One region of the Phytobacter cepae genome, then DNA from elsewhere that is predicted to be linked to it. Evidence: predicted binding sites of a transcription regulator. Region 1 holds the regulator's gene; the other holds the start of a gene.

Region 1 (12,596 bases):
TGCGAGTTCATCACGCAGCGGCTGGAATTCAGCGTCATTAAACAAACGCCCTCCGCCAAGGCAGGACCACGCCATCGGGCGGACACGCAGTTGCTGGAGCTGGTCGAGGGTGCCGTCGAGCAATAACGGCTGGTGTACCGGTGAAAGCTCAACCTGGTTGGTGGCCAGGGTAAACGGCAGACGTGATTGCAGTAAGGCAAACTGGGCTGGCGTAAAATTGGAAACACCGAAATGGCTCACTTTCCCACTTTGATGGAGGTGCAGGAATGCTTCCGCGACTTCATCGGCATCCATCAATGGATCCGGACGGTGAATAAGCAGTAAATCAAGATGATCGGTTGCCAGATGAGTGAGCGACTGCTCGGCGCTGGCGATGATATGATCGCGCTCAGTAATGTAGTGACCAATGGCATGCTCTTTGCGCGCCGTGGTGGCAATGCCGCATTTGGTGACAATTTCCATCCGGCTGCGCAGCTGCGGCGCCAGTTTCATTGCTTCACCAAACGCCGCTTCACACTGGTAACCACCGTAGATATCGGCATGGTCGACGGTGGTCACACCGAGATCAAGATGCTCTTCAATAAAGCTCACCAACTGGCGCGCAGACATATTCCAGTCCATTAAACGCCAGTAGCCCATCACGAAACGGGAAAACGTTGGTCCTTGCGGTGCAAGGGTAATTCGCTGAACCATAACCACTTCCTCAACAATAATTTCTGCTGAGTATACGCAATTATGGCGTCAAAAAAGTGAAGGCTGCTGAGGTTCTTCAGGTGGACTGGTTTTATTCGCACGTAATTTGCGCAATAAGCGCTGGCGACACAGGCGAAGCACCTCTTGCTTTTGAGCATCGGTCATCGTTTGCCAGTTAAACCGCTCCTCACGGCTACGCAGACAGCCGCGACAAAATCCCCGTTCATCGGACTGGCATATTCCCCGGCACGGGCTTTGAACGGGGAAGAATTCCAGTTGCTCTGCCACGTCTGACCCTCTCTCTGCTCTCATACCTTTCATTGAAGACGGTCAGGCCCTAACCTGCAAGTCGAAAAAGCGCATCTATTGCCACTTGCACCCGACCGATCGGTCTAGTAGAGTGCCACTCCATGAGCAGAAACAGCGAACACGATACCCGCGAACACCTCCTGGCCACCGGCGAGCGACTTTGTATGCACCGGGGTTTTACCGGAATGGGGTTGAGCGAATTATTGAAAACGGCGGAAGTGCCTAAGGGCTCTTTCTATCACTATTTTCGTTCAAAAGAAGCGTTTGGCGTGGCGTTACTGGAGCGGCACTATGCTGGTTACCATCAACGACTCGCAGACCATTTTGCCCATGGCGAAGGCAATTACCGGGATCGTCTGCTGGCGTATTACCGCCACACGCTGGTGCAATTTTGCGACCAGGGCATTATCAGCGGCTGCCTTACGGTGAAGCTCTCTGCCGAGGTGTGTGACCTGTCCGAAACCATGCGTACGGCAATGGACAAAGGGGCCGGCCAGATTATCACTCTGCTGGCGAGTGCGCTGGAGAACGGGCGCCTTGAAAAATGTCTAACCTTTCCGGGTGACGCACAAACGCAGGCTCAGGTGCTTTATGCGCTCTGGCTGGGCGCAAATTTACAAGCCAAGATTTCACGCAGTGCCGTGCCACTGGAAAGTGCCCTGGCCCACGCGCAAACCATTATTGCAGCGCCTGCCTGACAGGCGTTTTTATTTAAACTATTACTAGTCGACCGGTCTATTCAGGAGAATCTATGTCAAGTAACGTATTTACCCCTTTGAAAGTGGGTGCAATTACCGCGCCAAACCGTGTATTTATGGCACCCCTGACGCGTCTGCGTAGCATCGAGCCGGGCGATATTCCTACCCCACTGATGGCCGAATATTATCGTCAGCGTGCCAGCTCTGGTTTGATCATCAGTGAAGCTACGCAGATTTCTGCGCAGGCGAAAGGTTATGCGGGCGCACCGGGTCTTCACAGCCCGGAGCAAATTGCCGCATGGAAAAAAATAACCGATGGCGTTCACGCTGAAGATGGCCGTATCGCCGTCCAGTTGTGGCACACCGGTCGTATCTCTCACCACACTCTGCAACCGGGTGGACAGGCACCGGTCGCCCCGTCTGCGATTGCCGCAGGGACCCGTACCTCTCTTCGTGATGCGAACGGTAACCCAACCCGTGAAGAGACCTCTGTTCCTCGCGCGCTGGAAACCGACGAGATCCCAGGGATCGTGAATGATTTCCGTCAGGCAGTAATCAACGCCCGCGAAGCCGGTTTTGATCTTGTTGAGCTGCATTCTGCGCATGGCTATCTGCTGCACCAGTTCCTCTCTCCGTCTGCGAATCAGCGTACCGATCAATACGGTGGCAGCGTTGAAAACCGCGCACGTCTGGTGCTGGAAGTGGTTGATGCCGTCAGCGAAGCCTGGGGTGCCGATCGTATCGGTATTCGTGTTTCCCCTATCGGCTCTTTCCAGAACACCGATAATGGTCCGAATGAAGAAGCGGATGCGCTGTATCTGATTGAAGAGTTGGGTAAACGCGGCATCGCTTATCTGCACATGTCCGAGCCGGATTGGGCTGGCGGCGAGCCTTACACCGAAGCCTTCCGCCAGAAAGTGCGCGAGCGTTTCCATGGGCCTATCGTTGGTGCGGGTGCTTACACCCTGGAAAAAGCAGAAGATCTGATCGGCAAAGGGTTAATCGACGCCGTGGCCTTTGGTCGCGACTATATTGCTAACCCGGATCTGGTTGAGCGCCTGAAGCACAAAGCCGCATTGAACCCGCAACGCCCGGAGAGCTTCTACGGTGGTGGTGCAGAAGGTTACACCGATTACCCCTCTTTATAATCCCTCGATTGATAGCGGCAAGGATTCGCCGCTATACTAAAACTCTGTTTCGAATAAGAATTCACTTACGCAAAAGAGGATATTATGCGCTTTCTCCATACCATGCTTCGCGTTAGCGACCTGCAGCGTTCCATTGATTTTTATACCAACGTCATGGGGATGTCCCTGCTGCGCACCAGCGAAAACCCGGAATATAAGTACTCTCTGGCTTTCGTGGGTTACGGCCCGGAATCTGAAACCGCAGTACTGGAACTGACCTATAACTGGGATGTAGACAGCTATGAGCTCGGTACTGCATACGGCCACATTGCACTGGAAGTGGACAATGCCGCACAAGCGTGCGAACGCATTCGCCAGAACGGTGGCAACGTGACCCGTGAAGCCGGCCCGGTCAAAGGCGGTACTACGGTTATCGCCTTTATCGAAGATCCCGATGGCTATAAAGTTGAGCTGATTGAAGCCAAAGATGCCGGACGCGGTCTGGGCAATTGATCGTTACGGGCGCCCCCGTGCGCCCGTCGTTTCCATCCCTTCCCAAAATTTGCCATAATGCGCTGCCATTTTCCCATTCCAAGAGATTCAGATGTCCGATAATGCTCAACTCACCGGTCTGTGCGACCGTTTTCGTGGTTTTTACCCAGTCGTTATTGATGTTGAAACCGCCGGGTTTAATGCCAAAACTGATGCATTACTCGAAGTCGCTGCAATCACGTTGAAAATGGATTCAGAAGGTTGGTTGATGCCTGATGAGACACTGCATTTCCATGTTGAGCCGTTTGAAGGGGCTAATTTACAGCCTGAAGCGCTGGCCTTTAACGGTATCGATCCGAGCAACCCCCTGCGAGGTGCCGTGAACGAGTACGACGCCCTGCATGCCATCTTCAAAATGGTGCGCAAAGGGATCAAAGACAGCAACTGCAACCGCGCCATCATGGTGGCCCATAATGCCACCTTTGATCACAGCTTTATGATGGCTGCGGCAGAGCGTGCCTCATTGAAGCGCAACCCCTTCCACCCTTTCGTGACGTTTGATACGGCCTCTTTAAGCGGACTGGCTCTGGGGCAAACGGTGCTGTCCAAAGCGTGTGCGGCGGCCGGGCTTGATTTTGATGCCGCTCAGGCCCATTCCGCTCTATACGATACTGAACAAACTGCCCTGCTGTTTTGTGAAATAGTGAATCGCTGGAAACGCCTCGGCGGTTGGCCTTTACCGCCAGGTGATGAACAGGCATAAAAAAAGCGACCCGAGGGTCGCTTTTCTTTTGCGCTAAGAGATTACTCTGCGCCCGGCTCTTCAGATTTGTACTTCGCAGCCGTCTCTTTAATCAACGGCTGCAGTTCGCCGCGCTGATACATTTCGATGATGATATCGCAACCGCCGACCAGCTCACCGTCGACCCACAGCTGCGGGAACGTCGGCCAGTTAGCGTATTTTGGCAACTCAGCACGAATATCCGGGTTTTGCAGGATATCTACGTAAGCAAAGCGTTCGCCACACGCAGAGAGCGCCTGTACAGCCTGTGCGGAGAAACCACAGCTTGGCAGTTTAGGAGAACCTTTCATGTAAAGCAGAATTGGGTTCTCAGCGATTTGGGTCTGGATTTTTTCAAGAGTAGTGCTCATTGTCTTGCTTCCTTCAACTTCTTATCGGCAGATAACTGTCATTGTAACGGTTCATGCGAGCAACGGAAAATAACATTTTGTTCACCACTCATTATTTTATCGTCTGTCACCCTCATCTACGTCGTAAGTGCCCATGGTCGCCCCTCTCCCGCCGCGTGATAGTTCAACAATTGAGCTTATGAGGGGCATAACTGGTGCTTTTTTTTGCGCTTGCTAACGAAACAGAGTTTTAGATGCAAAAAGCCTATTAACTTTTCTGCTTTTTATGGATTAGAATCGACGCGGTTCTAAATCATACGCAAGCATTATTGAATGCCTGCACTTATCCAGGGGATTGCTCAGTGGCGCGAATTCAAAAAGCTTCAATCACGCTCTGTGCTTTGTTGTTCACTACGCTGACATTTACACCTTTAGCAACGGCCTCTGAGCAAACGCGAGGCGCGGCCGTCAATAAGTCGCACGTAGTGAAAGCATCCGAACGTAAGAAAAATAGTCAGACCAATAAAACATCAAAGAAAAGCAGTGGCACCGCCTCCAGGGCAACGGCGAAAGCCGAAAATAAAAAAGTAACGACGGCAAAAAAAACCTCGACCGTCAGCAAGAAAACCGCAAGCAGTAAAACCAGCAAGAATACTCCCCGTCATAGTAAATCCAGCAAGGTTCCCGCTCCGGTTATTGCTATGACCGAAAAATGCACAAAGCGTAAAGGCCATAAATCGCAATGTGTAAAAGTGAAAGGAAGCAAACCCGTCACGATTTCTGAAGCGCACAAAGTGCGGATGCAAAAAATTCAGAAAACCGCAATGTCAAAGCTGATGAACCAGATTGGCAAGCCTTATCATTGGGGCGGTACCTCTCCAATGACCGGTTTTGATTGCAGTGGACTGGTGTATTACGCCTACAAAGACCTCGTAAAATTCCGTATCCCTCGTACCGCGAACGAGATGTATCACCTGCGTGATGCCTCTCCGGTCAACGTCGCAGAGCTGGAAAGCGGCGATCTGGTATTTTTCCGTACTCAAGGTCGCGGTACAGCTGACCACGTGGGTGTGTATGTAGGCAACGGCAAATTTATCCAGTCTCCGCGTAGCGGCCAGGATATCCAGATAACGTCGTTAAGCGAAGACTACTGGCAGCGTCATTATGTTGGCGCCCGCCGCGTGGTCACGCCTAAAACCATTCGATAAATATGCTGCCTCGAGCGTGATGGCAGGTCATAACCCTGAAACGCAGGTAAAAAGCAGGAGGGTAAACCTCCTGCTTTTTATTTATTCAGCGGTCGCACAGGCTGGATTAGCCGCACCGCGACCGGACAACAGCACCAGCAGTAATGCCATCCCGGCAATCACCGCCCCGGTTACCGGAACAAAAACATAGCCGAGACCACCTGAAATCACCGCGCCCCCCGCTGCTGCCCCCAGCGCATTTCCCAGGTTGAACGCGCCGATATTGACTGAAGAAGAGAGACCGGGTGCTTCATGCGCGACACGCATAACCCGCATCTGTAGGGGCGGCACAATCGCGAAGGTGGCAGCACCCCATACAACCATGCCGATCGCCGCGCCAACTTCACTGCGTGCAAGCCAGGGGATCGCCAACATGATGGCAATCAATAACAGCAAGAAACCTTTCAGGGTTCCGGTCACGGAACGGTCAGCCAGCTTGCCACCCAGATAATTCCCCAAAGAGAACCCTACGCCAATAAGCACCAGCATTGCGGTAATAAATGCGGGTCCTGCGTCGGCTATATCATGCAGTACAGGCGAGATATAGGTATAAAGCGTAAACATCGCCCCGGCGCCCAGTACGGTTGTCATCAAAGCGGATACCACCTGCGGACGCATCAGTACGGAGAGTTCTTTACGTACATCGGGTCGCTCTCCGGCATTACCTTTTGGCAAGGAGAGATACAGGCTGACTATCGCAATAATGCCAAGGCCCGCTGTGGCAAGGAATGACATCCGCCAGCCAATGGTTTCACCGAGCCATGTCGCCGCCGGCACCCCGCCGATATTAGCAATCGTCAGCCCCATGAACATGGTGGCAACCGCACTGGCCTGCTTCTCTTTTGCCACTACGCTTGCGGCAACCACCGAACCCAGTCCAAAGAATGCGCCATGATTGAGACTGGTAATAATGCGCGACAGCATGAGCGTGGTGTAATCAGGCGAGATGGCGGACAACACATTGCCAAGCGTAAAGATTGCCATCAAAAAAATCAGTGCATTACGCCGCGCGCGATGGGAAAGCAGCAACGTCATAAGGGGGGCCCCCACCATGACACCTATGGCATAGGCACTGATCAGCATTCCCGCTGCCGGAATCGATACATCGACACCCCGTGCAATGACGGGCAGCAGTCCCATCGGGGAAAACTCGGTGGTACCGATGCCAAAAGCGCCTATCGCCAGGGCAAGCAGTGGATAATTTACTTTCATGATTTATTGACTCCGGAAATGCCGTGTCGTTGGCCGACACCGTCACAGAAGTCAAAAGTATGACAGCGTTCACAAAAAACAGAAGAGAGTGAAACGCGAAAAGAGTATTGCTGAATTCGGGATAATAGAAGAAGAAAACAGCGAGGGAGAGAACTCTCCCTCGGGGTAACTCAGTGCAGAGCCGCCGTCATCGCACCCGCAACAATCAGGGCCAGCACAATGACAGTCGTCACTAAAGAAAACTTCAGGTCGGTGCTCATCAATTTTTCTCCTTTCCTATTACCCCATAAAAAGTGAGGTAGCGCATTTTTGCACAAATAAACGTAAAAATCTTGCAGGATTTAGATTGATATACGTTTTAGCGCTTCCCCTTTTGGTCAAGATAAGACAAAATTCGACGCTAAATTTATTAGCGTACCGGCCATTGACTCCCCTCCTGACGTCCAATGTCTTTTTCCCGGCGTAAAACAGTACATCGCGCGGTGAAAGGGTGAAGGCAGGCAAACGTTTACCTTTAGCATTTTCAGGAGCTTATGATATGGCATGGAGTGACATCTGATGGCAACGATCAAAGACGTAGCGAAGCGAGCAAACGTTTCCACCACAACCGTATCACATGTTATTAACAAAACCCGTTTCGTCGCTGAAGAGACGCGTAATGCTGTGTGGGCGGCCATTAAGGAGCTTCACTACTCGCCGAGTGCCGTCGCCCGTAGCCTGAAGGTGAATCACACAAAATCCATCGGTTTGCTGGCCACCAGCAGCGAAGCGGCCTATTTTGCCGAGATAATCGAAGCCGTTGAGAAGAACTGTTTCCAGAAAGGCTATACCCTCATTTTGGGTAACGCCTGGAACAATTTTGAAAAACAAGGCGCCTACCTGTCGATGATGGCGCAAAAGCGCGTTGATGGTTTACTGGTGATGTGTTCAGAGTACCCGGAATCCCTGCTGACTATGCTTGGCGAGTACCGCCATATTCCGATGGTGGTCATGGACTGGGGTGAAGCTAAAGCCGATTTTACCGACACCGTCATCGATAATGCGTTTGAAGGCGGCTACATGGCCGGGCGTTATCTGGTCGAACGCGGTCATCGTGACATTGGCGTCATCCCAGGACCGCTTGAGCGTAATACCGGTGCAGGCCGACTGGCTGGCTTTATGAAAGCGATGGAAGAAGCGCATATCAGCGTAGCGGAAAACTGGATTGTTCAGGGCGATTTCGAACCGGAGTCCGGTTATCGCGCCATGCAACAAATTCTCACCCAGCCATCCCGCCCCACCGCTGTTTTCTGCGGTGGCGATATCATGGCGATGGGCGCCCTCTGTGCAGCAGACGAAATGGGCCTGCGTGTGCCACAGGATATTTCGGTGATCGGTTACGATAACGTGCGCAACTCACGCTACTTTACCCCGTCGCTGACCACTATCCATCAGCCAAAGGATTCGCTGGGTGAAACGGCATTCAATATGCTGCTCGACCGTATCGTTAACAAACGTGAGGTCTCCCAGTCTATTGAAGTCCATCCGCGACTGATCGAGCGTCGTTCGGTGGCGGATGGTCCATTCCGCGATTATCGCCGTTAATCTCTGCAAGGGGAGCGGGTCAATCCTGCTCCCACAACCACTCCCGATTCAGCGTTTCACTATCCCCCAAATAACTCAGCAGCCAGTTTAACGCCGGTGAAGCTTCGTTTTGCTGCCAGGTCAGGCAACAGGCCGCGTCCGGGAAAGGATTTTCAAGCTCCAGCGCCACCCACTCTCCTTTGTCCAGCCAGGGGCGCGCAAAATGTGCCGGCACCATGCCAACACACAATCCCGCAGAGAGGCAGGCGGCGGACGATTCCCAATCCGGGGCCACAACCCGTTTCTGGTTATCCAGCAGCCAGGTTATGCGTTTCGGCAGAGAGCGTGAGGTATCTTCACGCACCAGCGAAGGCCAGTTGCGCAAGGTATCGTCACTGAGAGGTGCCTTCATCCCGGCCAGCGGGTGATGACTCGCCACTACACATTTCCAGCTCAGCATGCCCATATCCCGAAAGGTATAGCGCCCCCCGACGGGTATCGCCTGCGTCGCCCCGATGGCCAGTTCCACGCGGCCATCTGCCAATGCGTCCCAAACGCCGTTAAATACTTCCTGGAACACCAACAGTTCGACATCGCTAAAATGGCGATAGAAATCAACAATCATCTGCCGGGTTCGTTCAGGCTTGACGATATTGTCGACAGCAATGGCCAGTTGACCACGCCAGCCATTGGCAATTTGTTGACATTGCTGGCGGGTGATCTGCATTTTTTTGATAACAGAGCGCCCTTCTTTTAAAAACAGCACCCCGGCGGGGGTGAGTTCTACATCGCGATGACGACGTTCAAAAAGCGCAACGGCGAGCCACTCTTCCAGTTGGCGCACCGTATAACTGACCGCAGAGGGCACACGATGCAGCTCCTGCGCGGCCGCGCTAAAGCTACCATTGCGAGCCACTGCGTCGACGACTTCAAGAGAATATTCTGACCACATATTTTGCCTGCAAAAATTTTGAAACCCATTCGCAAATATTAGCGGTTCACAACCGAAGTTACACTCCCTAGACTCTGTTTCCCTGTTTACCTGCACAAGAAAGAGATTTTTACCATGCAACCAGGAAAAGGATTTTTAGTCTGGCTGGCGGGATTAAGCGTACTCGGCTTCCTCGCAACGGACATGTACCTCCCTGCCTTCGCCAATATTCAGCAAGATTTGCACACTTCTGCCGCCGTGGTCAGCGCGACGCTGAGCCTCTTCCTTGCCGGATTTGCTGTCGCGCAGCTGGTTTGGGGGCCCTTGTCCGATCGCTATGGGCGTAAGCCGGTACTGTTAAGTGGCCTGGCCATCTTTGCCCTCGGCTGCCTGGGAATGATCTGGGTAGAGGATGCCCGCTGGCTGCTGGTTTTGCGCTTTATTCAGGCCGTGGGCGTTTGTGCGGCCGCCGTCACCTGGCAGGCGCTGGTTACCGACCACTACCCGGCACAACGGACTAACCGTATTTTTGCCACTATCATGCCGCTGGTTGGATTGTCTCCCGCCCTCGCGCCACTGCTTGGCAGTTGGATCCTCGCCCATTTTTCCTGGCAGGCCATTTTTGCGACCCTCTTCGCCATTACGGTGGTGCTCATGCTGCCGGCGCTGCGTCTGCGCGCTATGCCGCGTAAACCGGCCCCGGACGCGCAGCCGGTGACCTTTCTTACCCTGCTGCGTGATAAAGCCTACCGGGGTAACGTGCTGATTTATGCCGCCTGCTCCGCCAGCTTCTTTGCCTGGCTGACCGGTTCTCCCTTTATTTTGCATGATATGGGTTATGGCCCGACCATCATTGGCCTGAGCTATGTTCCACAAACCATCGCCTTCCTGATAGGGGGTTATAGCTGCCGCTGGGCGCTGCAAAAATGGTCTGGCGCGCGCTTGCTGCCCTGGCTGTTGGTCGCCTTTGCATTCAGCGTGATTGCCACCTGGGCCGTGGGCTTGCTGCCTGGTGCTTCCCTGACTGCTCTGCTGATCCCCTTCTGCCTGATGGCCGTGGCTAACGGCGCGATTTACCCCATCGTGGTCGCAGAAGCACTGCGCCCCTTCCCTCACGCCACGGGTCGGGCTGCTGCGCTGCAGAACACACTGCAACTGGGCTTGTGTTTTATTGCCAGTCTGGTGGTATCAGCACTGATCGCCTTCCCACTCCTGGCGACCACCAGTGTAATGGTGTCGACAGTGTTGCTGGCGGGTCTGGGTTTCGTGATGCAACGCCGTGAAAATAATGCGCGTCGCCAGAAAGCGTCTCTTGAATCGTCCAGTCATGCCTGATTGCACTCGTAATTATGTGACATTTGTGCGATTAGCCTGCTAATTGTTTATGGTTGTATCAGCCGATTTTGAGGCCTATACTCAATTTCGGCTGTACTAAAATAAAATTTTGTAAGCATTAACGGGAGCAGGATCGCGCCCGTTTCACCATGGAAGGCCATTCTGGCAAGGGTATCTCCCTTCCTCTGTTCTACGTCGGATATCAGCCTCACGGTTCCACCGTGATATTTCTCACACCCCAAAGGCGGCAACGCTTTTTGACGGTATCGATCACTTGCAGGTGATGGAGAAGTTATGAGTTCATCGTGTATAGAAGAAGTAAACGTACGGGATGATAACTGGTTCCGTATAGCAAGCGAGCTATTAAGCCGCGCCGGCATTCAGGTTAACGGTTCTGCGGCATCGGACATCCAGGTTAAACATCCGGATTTTTTTAAACGCGTGTTACAAGAGGGTTCACTGGGGCTTGGGGAAAGCTACATGGACGGCTGGTGGGAGTGTGACCGGCTGGACACTTTTTTTACCCAGGTGTTGCGTGCCGGGCTGGAACATCAACTGCCCCATCATTTGAAAGACACCCTGCGTATCGCCGGGGCAAGATTATTTAATCTGCAAACAAAAAAACGCGCCTGGATCGTCGGCAAAGAGCATTACGACCTGGGCAACGATCTGTTTACGCGTATGCTGGATCCGCAGATGCAATACTCTTGCGCCTACTGGAAAGAGGCTCAAGGTCTTGAAGAGGCGCAAATCGCCAAACTCACCCTTATTTGTGAAAAGCTGCAGCTTCAGCCGGGTATGCGGGTGCTGGATATTGGTTGTGGTTGGGGAGGACTGGCGCAATTTATGGCGCAACGCTATGGCGTGAGCGTCGTAGGCGTTACCATTTCAGCAGAACAGCAAAAAATGGCTCAGGAACGTTGCGCGGGACTGGATGTTGATATTCGTCTGCAGGATTATCGCGATCTCAATGAACAATTTGATCGTATTGTCTCTGTCGGAATGTTTGAACATGTCGGGCCAAAAAACTATGCCACCTATTTCGCCGTGGTGGACCGCAATCTCAAACCGGAAGGTTTATTCTTGCTTCACACCATCGGTTCGAAAAAAACCGATCTCAGTGTTGACCCCTGGATAGACCGTTATATTTTCCCGAATGGTTGCCTGCCCTCTGTGCGCCAGATCGCTACTGCCAGTGAGTCCCATTTTGTTATGGAAGACTGGCATAATTTCGGCGCAGATTACGATAAAACATTAATGGCCTGGCATGAGCGTTTTCTCGCGAGCTGGCCAGAGATTGCAGAGAACTATTCCGATCGTTTTAAAAGAATGTTTAGCTACTATTTGAACGCCTGTGCAGGTGCGTTTCGTGCGCGGGATATTCAGCTCTGGCAGGTTGTTTTTAGTCGGGGTATAGAAAATGGCTTACGCGTAGCGCGATAATTTAAAAAATAAACCCCGAAATGTCGGGGTTTATTTTTTGCCTTTACTCTTCGCTGCTGGCAGCTTTTACCGCCGCGGCTTCTTTCGAGGCCAGTACACGTTCTACCGTGTCGACAACCGCCTGGGTTTGCGGGTCGATTTCTATATTCACCCGTTGACCGAGCTTCTTGGCTCCAAGCGTAGTGCGCTGCAGCGTTTCAGGGATCAGGTGCACACAAAAGCGCGTCGGGGTGACCTCACCCACCGTCAAACTAATGCCATCGATGCCAATAAATCCTTTGTACAGGATGTATTTCATCAAGGTCGGGTCCTGAACTTTAAACCAGATCTGACGATTGTTTTCTGAGGTTAGAATTTTTGAAATTTCAGCAGTCGTCATAATATGGCCCGACATCAGGTGACCGCCAATTTCATC
Region 2 (12,596 bases), 1.6 Mb from region 1:
TACCGGTTGCTATGCAGAGGCTAAAAATGAAGTCGAGCAGGCGAAAGAACTCGATCGCATCGCCAAAGCGGCAACCTATGCAGCAGGGCTGGGGCTGAAAGTGAACGCAGGTCACGGGCTGACCTATCACAACGTGCAGGCGGTTGCGCGTCTGCCGGAAATGCATGAACTCAATATCGGTCACGCTATCATCGGCCGTGCGGTCATGAGCGGCCTGAAAGAAGCGGTGGCCGAAATGAAACGCCTGATGGTGGAAGCACGTCGGTAATGGCGATTCTGGGGCTGGGAACCGACATCGTTGAGATTGCGCGCATTGAAGCGGTGATCGCCCGCAGTGGCGATCGGCTGGCAAAACGTGTGCTCAGCGACAACGAGTGGGCTATCTGGGAAACGCACCAGCAGCCGGTGCGTTTTCTTGCTAAACGCTTTGCGGTGAAAGAAGCGGCTGCCAAAGCTTTTGGCACCGGCATTCGTAACGGGCTCGCCTTTAATCAGTTTGAAGTTTATAACGATGAATTGGGTAAGCCCTGCTTACGCTTATGGGGCGAGGCGTTGTTACTTGCCGAAAAACTGGGCGTGGCATCGATGCATGTCACGCTGGCGGATGAAAGACGCTATGCCTGCGCGACGGTGATTCTCGAAAGTTAGATTTTATCGGCGTGATGCATCAGGACAAATTTGTCCCAAAGCTGCTCTTCGTTTTCAATATGTGCCGGATCTTTCAAAATGGTATTGGGGATCGGGCACACCTTCTGGCAGGTCGGCGTCTCGTAATGCCCGACACATTCCGTGCAGCGATCGCTATTAATCTCATAGATGCTGTCGCCCATCGTAATGGCCTCGTTCGGACATTCCGGCTCGCACATATCGCAATTGATGCATTTTTTGGTGATTAACAGCGCCATCAGGAAAATCTCAGAAACCTCACACAAACAGGGCGGGCATTATACGCGCATTTGCCAGGCCAGCCAGCCATTTTCTGTGCAAAGGTTAAGAGCGATCATGAAAGGCTTTTATTTGCGCGAGCAGGCAGAGCACGGGATCATCCAGAAGTAAGTCTTTCCCATGCACAAGCATGACGCCATGAAAAAACGCGGGAACAGTGAAAGAGACGAGTCTGACATTTTTGGGAGGCGTCAGGGCTGTCAGCGAGCGAGCAATAAGGGCAATACCAATTTGCCCTTCCGCGTACTCCAGGCATGAGTAGTGGTTATCAAGTTCGCAGATGATATTGGCGACGACCCCCTTTTTGTTGAGTTCATTAGTGATCACAGTGCGTAATAAGAGTGCGTCATTAAGCACAATCAGAGGCTGATCGTTTAAATCCTCTAGTTGCAGAACGTGCTGACCTGCCAACGGGTGACTCAGTGGGATAGCGGCAATAATTTCATCTTCAAAAAGCAGCGTTGCGCTGAGGTGTGAGGGTAAAGGCATCTGATAAACAATGCCCATATCCAGTGAGCCATCGGTGATTTTCTTAATCGTTTGTTCAGAAGAGTGCTCTTTAACCGTTAAAGAGATGTCAGGGTAGTGACCAATAAAGCTCTGAAAGACGGGGAGAATAAGGTGGCTTCCAGACACTCCAATAGCAATGCTGTCTCGTTGCTGGTTACGCCAGGGGCGAAGGTCATTTTCCGCACTTTTCAAATCATCCATTATTTTAAGCGCATGCTGCTTAAGCACGGCTCCGGCTTTTGTCAGTTCAATATTTCTTCCCTTTCGTTTAAAAAGTATAATTTTAAGTGATGTTTCAAGCTGCTTTATTTGTTGGCTCAATGATGGCTGGGTGATAAAAAGCCGACTCGCCGCTCTTCCATAATGTTGCTCCTCGCAAAGTACAAGGAATGAGTAGAGCTGTTTAATATTCATAGTCAGGAATATCCCATAGATAGACGTTTCTTATTGCGATTATAAAAAATACCTAATTGTTTGCCTATGGTGCATTTTTTAGAATGTGATCAATATTTTTAAAAAGGTAACCATTATGGCAACATCAATAAATCGATGGGGAATGCTTGCAGCGCATGTCTGTATCAATTTTGTGCTGGGAGGTGTTTATGCATTCAGTTTCTTCAAGACTCCCCTTATGGAGCAGTTTCATTGGGATCCCGCAACGCTGGCGCTGGCATTTTCCATCAATATGGGAATTATTCCGCTGCCTATGATTTGGGGCGGGAAAATGATTGATAATGGCAAAGGAAAGCAGGCTATCGTTATCGGCGGGATATTATTTTCCGCGGGTTTTATTCTTTCAGGTTTTGTAACAACGTTGCCTGGTCTATTTGTTACCTATGGGTTAATTGCCGGGTTGGGTTCAGGCCTGGCCTTTACCGGAAATCTCAATAATATACTTAAGTTTTTTCCCGACCGTCGTGGGTTGGCCAGTGGAATAGTACTGGCAGGCGTAGGCTGTGGTACCTTGCTTTGCACAAAACTTGCTGAATATTTCATGGCGCTTACCCATGATGTCAGTCGTGCGCTGCTTTATTTAGGTATCGTCTACCTGGTGGTCATCTTTGTGGTGCAATTTTTTATCCGCAGCGCGCCCGCCAAAGACAGCGGCGGTATCGCATCTTCGCCTATGGATAAAGATTATCGGCACATGCTCAAAGATACGCGCTTCTGGCTGCTTTTCTCCATACTGGCGCTGGGCGTCTTCTCCGGGATGGTGATCAGTTCAACCTCTGCGCAGATTGGGATGGCGCAGTACGGGCTGGCCTCAGGTGCCATTGTGGTCAGTATGGTTTCCATCTTCAACTCTGTTGGGCGGCTTTTCTGGGGCGGCATTTCGGATAAGCTCGGCGGCTATAATACGCTGGTCATTGTTTATCTGTTTACCTGTTTATGTTTTGTATTACTGTTGTTATTCAATGGTAATTTATCAGTCTTCTATTTTAGCGCGCTCGGTGTAGGCTTCGCTTATGCCGGGATATTAGTTATCTTCCCTGGGTTAACCAGCCAAAATTTCGGCATGCGCAACCAGGGGCTGAACTATGGGTTTATGTATTTTGGTTTTGCCGTCGGTGCGGTCATTGCCCCCTATATTACCTCCGCAATTGATAAATCTACCGGCACCTATAATCCGGTATTTATATTGACAATCGCACTGTTGCTCATCGGCGTTGTGCTGATATTAGCAACAAAAGTGTATGCAACAAGAATCGTTAATAAAATTAATCAAACTCTATAAGGGAATATTGTATGAAAATTGCAATCGCGGGTGCCGGGGCGATGGGGTGTCGTTTTGGTTTTATGTTAATGGACGCTGGTGAAGATGTTACGCTTATTGATGGATGGCAAGAGCATATCGAGGCTATTTGTAAAAAAGGGTTATTCGTCGAAACAGAAACAACGCAGAAATATTATCCCATTCCTGCGGTTATGGCTGATGACGCTCAGGGCCCGTTCGATGTAGTAATACTATTCACCAAAGCTATGCAAATGGATGCAATGCTTAAAAGCATTGCGCCGGTACTTGCTTCCGCAAAAGTGGTTATGACTCTCTCAAACGGGCTTGGAAATATTGAGACGCTGGAAAAGTATGTAGAGAAAGAAACCATCTATGCGGGCGTGACGTTATTGTCCTGTGAGCTGGAAGGGCCTGGGCATATTCGTGCAACGGGTACCGGCAATACCGAGTTGCAGCCGATTGCCAGTCACAATGCTGAAATGGAAACCCACATCATTGAGATGTTTAACCGTGCAGGCCTGAATGCGCATATCAGCGAGAATGTGCTTTTATCCATCTGGAAAAAAGCGGCATTTAACAGCATCATGAATACGTACTGCGCTTTGCTTAACTGTAACGTGGGTGAATTTGGTCAATTACCCATGGCCCTCGAATTAGCCACCCTGGTGGTGAAAGAGTTTGTCCAGGTCGCCAGAAGCCAGCAGATCCCGTTGACAGAAGAGATGGTGCTGGAGACCGTCAGAAAAGTGTTCGATCCGCGTGAAAGTGGTCACCATTACCCCTCAATGCATCAGGATCTGCAAAAGGGAAGGCTGACGGAAATCGACTATCTTAACGGCGCCATCGCCCGCATTGGGCTTGCCAACCACATTCCGGTTACCGCTAATCTTTTACTGACAAAACTGATTCATGCCAAAGAAAATCAGTAACTGAACAGACTCCTCTGACACTTGCCAGAGGAGTCCTTCAGATCAGTTTTTTTACCAGCGCCTCACTATGCCGAATCCGGTCCGGTGCATGGTCCAGATCTTGCTGCACCAGCGCCATAAACAGCACATCCACCAGCATCATTTGCGCGCTGGTTGAGGAGATAGCCGCACTGCGGGTCGCCTGCTCTTCAGCAATGGTATACAGGCAACGCGTCGCGCGTTGCTGTAGCGCATTGGGTGAGAAGCCAGTGATCGCGAGGATCTTACCGCCCACGCGCAGCGTTTCATCTGCTGCCATATTGATCTCGCGACGTTCGCCGGAATAGGAAATAGGCAGCAACAGATCCTGCGGTGACATCGCCTGCACGATAGCCAGCAGGGCGTGCATATCCTGTTCCACCACCGCGTTAAGGCCAATTTTCATCAGCTTCCAGCCGAAGTTTCGCGCCACCAGCCCCGAGGCACCGATGCCGGTAATGACAATACGCCGGGCATGACGCAGCATGTCTACGCTTTCACGCAGTTTCTCCTCACTGTTTACATCAAGCGTCGCCCGCATCGCGCTCAGGTTTTCATTAATTAGCTTTTCACCTACCACGCGCAGGGGATCATCACCCCGAATGTGGTTATGGACGGTGATGGAGAGCGGGTCGGGGTTGCTGACCAGCGCTTCGCTGAGCGCCAGCTTCAGCGCCGGGAATCCTTTGTAACCCAGTTTCTGAGCAAATTTTACGACGCTTGACTGGCTCACGCCCGCATCGGCAGCAAGCTGTTGCGAACTCAAATGACGCGCCTGTTCAGGATTGGCGAGCAGGAAATCGGCCAGCTTCCTGTCACTCTGCGCAAATCCGGCATATCGCTGGCGAATGTGTATTAAGCAGTTCATAAGTCTCCCGAAGCAAAATGTGACATCAATTACAAAAAACGCATTTCACGCAGGCAGATGAATTTTATATTCCAAATTATTGCGGTTATTATGAATTAAAAATTCCTCAGGAGCAAAAAATGAATCTTGGTGCATTGGTGTCAGAAACGCGTAATCCGCAAACCCTGGATTTAGACGCATTAACCACTATCGAGTTAGTCAGTCGTTTTAATCAGCAGGATGCGCTGGTCGCTGATGCCGTCAAAGCCACGCTGCCGCAAGTCGCGAACGCTGTCGACGCAGCCGCTACGTCGCTTAAAGCCGGTGGCCGCATTATCTATATGGGGGCCGGAACCAGCGGGCGGTTGGGGGTGCTTGATGCATCCGAATGTCCGCCAACTTTTGGCGTGCCGCACGGGCTGGTGGTGGGGCTCATTGCCGGGGGGCCTGGCGCGCTGTTAAAAGCGGTGGAAGGGGCTGAAGACAATGCGCAGCTGGGTGAGGACGATCTGGTTTCACTCAATCTGACGTCGGAGGATCTCGTTGTCGGCCTGGCCGCCTCCGGGCGAACCCCTTATGTCATCGGCGGCCTGAAATTTGCCCGGCAGACAGGCTGTACCACGGTCGCTATCTCCTGTAACCCGGACTCCCCGATTGCCCATGAGGCCGACATCGCTATCTCGCCGGTGGTTGGGCCGGAAGCCTTAACCGGCTCTACCCGCCTCAAGTCCGGCACGGCGCAGAAGCTGGTACTGAACATGATCTCCACCGGGGCGATGGTCAAATTTGGCAAGGTTTACCAGAACCTGATGGTGGACATGAAAGCCACCAACGTGAAGTTAGTGGACCGAGCCTGTCGGATGTTAATGGAAGCCACGGGCGCCTCACGTGAGGCGGCGGAAATTGTCCTCAAACAGACAGACTATGAGGTCAAACCGGCCATTTTGATGGTCCTGAGCGGTCTTGATGCGGCATCAGCGAGAGCCAAACTTGACCTTCACAACGGTTTTTTACGGGCGGCATTAGAAAACTAAAGGGGCAGCTATGGAAAAGACAGCAGCGCTCGCCAGCGGCATCCTTGCAGGCGTCGGTGGCCAGAATAATATTCTGCGGCTCGAAAACTGTATGACGCGGGTACGGGTCGAGGTCCACGATGATGACCGCATGGATCTGGCGAGCATCAAACAGCTGGCAGGCATCAGCGGCTACGTGAAGCAGGGTCAGCAGCATCAGTTTATTGTCGGCCCCGGTAAAGCGGCCCAGGTGGTGGATGCGATGCAGGCGCTTATGGCCGCAGACGCCATGACGCCGAACTTTGACGAGGCTGAACGCATCAAAGCGCAGGCGAAAGCCAAATACAAAGCGCCGATGAGCGATGCGCTGCGTCAACTGGCGAATGTGTTTATTCCGCTGATCCCGGCGTTTATCGCGTCGGGCTTGATCACCGGCATCATCAATATCCTTAAGCGCCCGGATATTGTCGGAGACTTTGCGACCCAATACCCCAACATGCTGGGGCTACTGGGCATTTTTGGCAGCGCCGTTTTTGCCATTATGAATATTCTGGTGGGGGTGAACACGGCAAAAGTCTTCGGCGGCTCTCAGGCGCTTGGCGGCGTGATGGCGGGCATCCTCTCCAGCCCGCAGCTTGCCCAAATTACCCTGTTTGGCGAAGCATTACAACCTGGTCGCGGTGGGGTGATCGCCGTGCTGCTGGTGGTGGTGTTGATGTGCTGGATTGAAAAACGGCTACGTCGCGTCCTGCCTGGCTCCGTCGAACTCATTCTCAACCCCTTACTGACGACACTGATTGCCGGAACGGTGGCGATTGTCGCTTTACAACCATTAGGCGGCATTATCTCAGAGGCCATTGCCCACGGTGCGACCTTGGCTATCGATCGTGGCGGCATGCTGGTGGGGGCGGTGCTGGCAGGAACGTTTTTGCCGCTGGTGCTGACGGGGCTGCATCAAGGGCTGGTCCCCATTCACGTTGAACTGGTGCAGGCGCACGGGTACAACGCTCTGCTACCCATTCTTGCCATGGCGGGTGTTGGGCAGGTCGGGGCGGCGATTGCCGTGCTGATGAAAACCCGCAATACCCGACTTAAGAAAGTGATCAAAGGTGCACTGCCGGTTGGGCTGCTGGGTATCGGTGAACCGCTGATTTTTGGCGTCACCTTGCCGCTGGGCAAACCTTTCTTAGGGGCCTGTCTGGGCGGTGCGGTTGGCGGCGCGCTCATTAGTTACGCTAAAGTGGCGACCGTCATCACCTTTGGTATTTCCGGTTTGCCGCTGGCATTAACCATCGTTACCGGAAAAGTGATGATCTATCTGTTAGGCTATTTAGTGGCGGTAATTGCCGGCTTCCTGTTTACCTGGCTGTTAGGTTTTAACGATCCTGAGGAGTAACATTTGACTACCAGCGAGCGTCGCGTTGTTTTTTTTGATTTAGATGGCACCTTGCACCAGCAGGACATGTTTGGCACCTTTCTGCGCTATGTCCTGCGTCATCACCCGCTTAATGTCTTGCTGGTACTGCCTGTATTACCGGTTATCGGCATTGCTCTTCTGGTTAAAGGGCGTGCGGCACGCTGGCCTATGAGCCTGCTGCTATGGGCCTGCACCTTTGGCTATAGCGAAGCGCACATGAAAAAGCTGGAACAGAAGTTTGCAACCTGGTTTCGCGGGCAGGTGACTGCGTTTCCAGTGGTTCAGGACCGGTTGACCAAATACCTTCTGGCCTCGGATGCCGATATCTGGCTTATTACCGGTTCACCCCAGCCGCTGGTGGAGCAGGTCTATTTTGATACGCCCTGGCTGCCGCGAGTGAATATTATCGCCAGCCAGATTGGGCGCCGTTATGGCGGCTGGGTGCTGACGATGCGCTGTCTGGGGCATGAAAAAGTGGCGCAGCTTGAGCGTAAAATCGGTACGCCGCTGCGGTTATACAGCGGGTACAGCGACAGCAAGCAGGATAACCCGCTGCTCTATTTCTGCCAGCACCGTTGGCGGGTTACGCCGCAGGGTAAACTCCAGCAACTTGAATGAGAGATGTGTAATACATAGCGGGTGTGTATAATGCGCCCCGCTTGTTAACCGGAGTGCCTTCCCTTGTCCAATCCCGAACTGAATCATGAATACTGGATGCGTCACGCCCTGACGCTGGCAAAGCGCGCCTGGGATGAGGGCGAAGTGCCGGTGGGCGCCGTATTGGTACACAACAATCAGGTGATAGGTGAGGGCTGGAATCGCCCGATTGGCCGTCACGATCCTACCGCGCATGCCGAGATCATGGCGCTGCGTCAGGGAGGCGTGGTACTGCAAAATTATCGCCTTATCGACACCATATTGTATGTCACCCTTGAACCTTGTGTGATGTGTGCCGGGGCGATGGTGCATGGGCGTATTGGGCAACTGGTGTTCGGCGCGCGGGATGCAAAAACCGGTGCCGCAGGCTCTTTAATCGATGTGCTGCATCATCCGGGTATGAACCATCGGGTTGAGATTATTGAAGGCGTGCTACGCGATGAGTGTGCCGCCATGCTCAGCGATTTCTTCCGCCAGCGCCGACGGGAGAAAAAAGCCCTTAAGAAAGGGCCAGAAACCGCTATTTAACCCTGGCAGGTGCCTGAACCGTCAGCCTGTCAGGCACGATTAACGGGTTGCGTGGGAAGGCGTCGTTGGGATTGGGATTGAAGGCGCTAAACGGCATCACCCCGTAAGGTGCCTTGTTAAACTCTTCTGCACCGACGACCGGGTAGCTTTGGGCCATTTTCAACGTCTTCGCGGCTTCTTTCTCTTTTTCCAGCAGATATCCCACCAGACTGATTTCATACTTACGAATATTTTCCACGTAGGCATAGGCTTCGTGCCCGCGGGCATAGCCGTAGGTCAGCTTGCTGTAATAACTTTTCTGGCTGAGCAGCGGCAGACGCTGTTTCACATCTGACCAGCTGTCCGGGTTTCCTTTTGTTTTGATGGTCAAGGCTCTGGCATCCAGCATGTGGGCATACCCCATGTTGTAGGCTGCCAGCGCAAACCAGATTCGCTCCTCGGCAGGAACGGTTTCCGGCACCTTCGCCATCATGTCCTGTAAATAGCGCGCGCCGCCGCTGATACTCTGCTCGGCATCGGTACGATCGCTTAATCCCAGACTTTGGGCCGTATTTTTGGTCAGCATCATCAGCCCGCGTACGCCAGTAGGCGAAGTGGCCTGAGTATCCCAGTGTGATTCCTGATAAGAGATGGCCGCCAGCAGACGCCAGTCAATTTCCTCTGCGTATTTCGTAAACAGTGGCTGAAGTTCCGGCAGCACGCTGTCGACAGCCCGCAGGAAAGAGCGGGTGTCGACATAGTCAAAATCATCGCCATGGCCGAGGTATTTCTCCTCCAGGCGCGCCAGAGTGCCATCTTCATTAATGTTGTTATAGAAGTCGAGCATGGCGGCGGAGAGGGTGTTATCGCTGTCACGTGTGGTGAACCAGGTGACGGGTTGCTCATCGCTGATGTCGAGCGCCACCGCAAGCTCGGGGTGGACGCGCTGGAAAAGACTGACAGCAACGGAATCCGCGACGGTGTAGCTAAGTTTGCCCGTCACCACCTCTTCAAGCAGCTCGGTTGTACCCAGCCGGGGATCCACTTTCCAGCTAAGGTCCGGGAACGTCTTCTCTTTTAATTCCTGTAAATCATTAATCGCAACATGGCCCGGGGCAATGGTTAACTGGCTTTCATTCACGCTTGCGAGGGTGCGCGGGCGGTAGCTGCCCACACGGTAAACCAACTGCTGAGAAACCCAGTAATAAACCGGGCCAGGCTGATAATGCTGAATGCGTTCACTGTTATAGACCAGTCCGGCGGCAAGCATATCAGCCCGGCCATCGTCCAGGTCGTCAAAAAGCTGACTGATGTTTTGGCGGACGGTGACGCGCAGCTTTACGCCAAGGTAATCGGCAAACTGCTGGGCCAGCTCATAGTCGAGGCCATGGGGTTTATCGTCTACGCTTGCATAGGTTAACGGCGAAGCGATGGTACTGATGCGCAACTCTCCGCGTGCCTGAATAGCGGCAATGCGATTCTCGGCTTTACCGAACCAGGGGACAGAAGGCCATAGCGCCGCTGCCAGCAGCAGGGTGACAATGCCGATGAGCAGATAATTAAGCTTAAATTTTTTCAATTAGTTAATTCTCTGCGTCGTGCTGTTGCCCGGGTCGATAGCCGCCATGAATACAAGGGTGTTTTATGGTGAATGAGCGGCATTTTGCGTAACAAAACGCCAGTTGGCAACTAATTAGCGAATGGCGGCATTCTTACGGGTTGGTGCCGTCCCTGATTTTATTTCCACGCAAACGGTTTCGTCGCTGCTCACTATTCTTTATAATGACGCCCGTTTTCCCCCTGATGCACACTTAAAGCTTCGAAGACGAGAGACTTATGATGGAAATTCTGCGTGGTTCGCCTGCACTGTCCGCATTTCGTATCAATAAACTGCTGGCGCGTTTTCAGGCTGCCCAGCTCCCGGTGAGCAATATTTACGCTGAGTATGTCCATTTCGCCGACGTGAACGATCGGTTGAACGACGAAGAACTGACCCGGCTGCAGCGACTTCTGAAATACGGCCCGGTGCTGAGTAGCCACACACCGTCCGGTAAATTGCTCCTCGTTACACCACGCCCTGGCACAATCTCTCCCTGGTCTTCTAAAGCAACGGACATCGCCCACAATTGTGACCTCGCCAAAATCAATCGTCTTGAGCGCGGTGTGGCCTGGTACGTTGAAGCCTCCACGCTGACGGAAGCGCAGTGGGCGAGCGTCGCCGCTGAACTGCACGACCGGATGATGGAAACCGTGTTTACCGCAGAAGCCGATGCAGCACAGCTGTTTGAGCACAATCAGCCAGCCCCGGTGCAGAGTGTGGACCTGTTGGGCGAAGGCCGTCAGGCGCTGATTGACGCTAACGTGCGTCTGGGACTGGCGCTGGCGGAAGACGAAATTGATTACCTTCAGGATGCGTTTACCCGTCTTGGTCGTAACCCTAACGACATTGAGCTGTATATGTTCGCGCAGGCGAACTCTGAACACTGTCGTCACAAAATTTTTAACGCCGACTGGGTCATCGACGGCGAACAGCAGCCAAAATCGCTGTTCAAGATGATCAAAAACACCTTCGAGAAGACCCCGGACTATGTGCTGTCGGCGTATAAAGACAACGCTGCGGTAATGGAAGGTTCTGACGTTGGGCGCTTCTTTGCAGACCATGAGAATGGCCGCTACGACTTCCATCAGGAAGCGGCGCACATTCTGATGAAAGTCGAAACCCATAACCACCCGACGGCAATTTCGCCGTGGCCGGGCGCAGCAACCGGATCCGGCGGTGAAATCCGTGACGAAGGCGCAACGGGTCGTGGCGCGAAACCGAAGGCCGGTCTGGTAGGCTTCTCCGTTTCGAACCTGCGTATCCCGGGCTTTGAACAGCCATGGGAAGAGGACTTCGGTAAGCCAGAGCGTATTGTCACCGCGCTGGATATCATGACCGACGGCCCGCTGGGCGGCGCGGCATTTAACAATGAATTTGGTCGTCCGGCGCTGACCGGGTATTTCCGTACCTACGAAGAGAAAGTGAACAGCCACAACGGCGAAGAGCTGCGTGGTTATCACAAGCCAATCATGCTGGCAGGCGGTATCGGTAACATCCGCGCTGACCATGTGCAGAAAGGCGAAATCACCGTCGGCGCGAAACTGATTGTGCTGGGCGGGCCGGCGATGAATATCGGTCTGGGCGGCGGCGCGGCTTCCTCAATGGCCTCTGGTCAGTCTGACGCAGACCTGGATTTTGCTTCCGTTCAGCGTGACAACCCGGAAATGGAACGTCGTTGCCAGGAAGTGATCGACCGCTGCTGGCAACTGGGCGATGCCAACCCGATCCAGTTTATCCATGACGTGGGTGCGGGCGGTCTGTCGAACGCCATGCCGGAACTGGTGAGCGATGGCGGGCGCGGCGGTAAATTCCAGCTGCGTGACATCCTCAGCGATGAACCGGGGATGAGCCCGCTGGAAATCTGGTGTAACGAATCTCAGGAACGTTATGTCCTGTCCGTTGCGGCCGATCAGTTGCCGCTGTTTGATGCACTTTGCCGCCGCGAGCGCGCCCCGTACGCGGTGATTGGTGAAGCCGTGGCAGAGCAACACCTGACCATGAGCGATAGCCACTTTGACAACACGCCTATCGATCTGCCGCTGGATGTGCTGCTGGGCAAAACCCCGAAAATGACCCGCGACGTGCAGACGCGCAAAGCAGCCGGTGAAGCCATCGATTCACGTGACATTTCCATTGCTGACGCGGTACATCGTGTACTGCATCTGCCCGCCGTTGCTGAAAAAACCTTCCTGGTGACCATCGGCGACCGTACCGTCACCGGGATGGTGTCGCGCGATCAGATGGTTGGTCCGTGGCAGGTGCCTGTGGCTAACTGTGCGGTGACCACCGCCAGCCTCGACAGCTATTACGGCGAAGCGATGTCGATCGGTGAGCGTGCGCCGGTGGCGCTGCTGGACTTCGCAGCCTCTGCCCGTCTGGCGGTGGGTGAGTCCCTGACTAACATGGCGGCGACGCAAA

Evidence for each region. Region 1 encodes PurR, which represses purine synthesis genes. Its sites were predicted from a motif close to CANGCAAACGTTTGCNTG; they were not measured.
Region 2: the regulator PurR is predicted to act here: its motif matches at 10,323-10,340, upstream of purL (phosphoribosylformylglycinamidine synthase).

Annotation. Positions count from the first base shown of each region.
Region 1 covers NZ_CM135107.1:2,905,053-2,917,648, forward strand. Annotated here, with positions in the region: gene ACUY4Q_RS13530 (aldo/keto reductase) at 1-693, opposite strand, end outside; gene ACUY4Q_RS13535 (DUF1289 domain-containing protein) at 742-981, opposite strand; gene ACUY4Q_RS13540 (TetR/AcrR family transcriptional regulator) at 1,104-1,700, shown strand; gene ACUY4Q_RS13545 (alkene reductase) at 1,754-2,848, shown strand; gene gloA (lactoylglutathione lyase) at 2,933-3,340, shown strand; gene rnt (ribonuclease T) at 3,432-4,082, shown strand; gene grxD (monothiol glutaredoxin 4) at 4,124-4,471, opposite strand; gene ACUY4Q_RS13565 (C40 family peptidase) at 4,813-5,658, shown strand; gene ACUY4Q_RS13570 (MFS transporter) at 5,740-6,909, opposite strand; gene cydH (cytochrome bd-I oxidase subunit CydH) at 7,080-7,169, opposite strand; gene purR (HTH-type transcriptional repressor PurR) at 7,468-8,493, shown strand; gene punR (DNA-binding transcriptional activator PunR) at 8,513-9,424, opposite strand; gene punC (purine nucleoside transporter PunC) at 9,539-10,738, shown strand; gene cfa (cyclopropane fatty acyl phospholipid synthase) at 11,033-12,181, shown strand; gene ACUY4Q_RS13600 (riboflavin synthase subunit alpha) at 12,225-12,596, opposite strand, start outside.
Region 2 covers NZ_CM135107.1:1,289,428-1,302,023, forward strand. Annotated here, with positions in the region: gene pdxJ (pyridoxine 5'-phosphate synthase) at 1-268, shown strand, start outside; gene acpS (holo-ACP synthase) at 268-648, shown strand; gene ACUY4Q_RS06070 (YfhL family 4Fe-4S dicluster ferredoxin) at 645-905, opposite strand; gene ACUY4Q_RS06075 (LysR family transcriptional regulator) at 991-1,869, opposite strand; gene ACUY4Q_RS06080 (L-lactate MFS transporter) at 1,985-3,190, shown strand; gene ACUY4Q_RS06085 (oxidoreductase) at 3,202-4,119, shown strand; gene ACUY4Q_RS06090 (MurR/RpiR family transcriptional regulator) at 4,157-5,005, opposite strand; gene murQ (N-acetylmuramic acid 6-phosphate etherase) at 5,125-6,018, shown strand; gene ACUY4Q_RS06100 (PTS transporter subunit EIIC) at 6,029-7,393, shown strand; gene yfhb (phosphatidylglycerophosphatase C) at 7,397-8,032, shown strand; partial or broken gene tadA (tRNA adenosine(34) deaminase TadA) at 8,056-8,599, shown strand; gene mltF (membrane-bound lytic murein transglycosylase MltF) at 8,592-10,157, opposite strand; gene purL (phosphoribosylformylglycinamidine synthase) at 10,415-12,596, shown strand, end outside.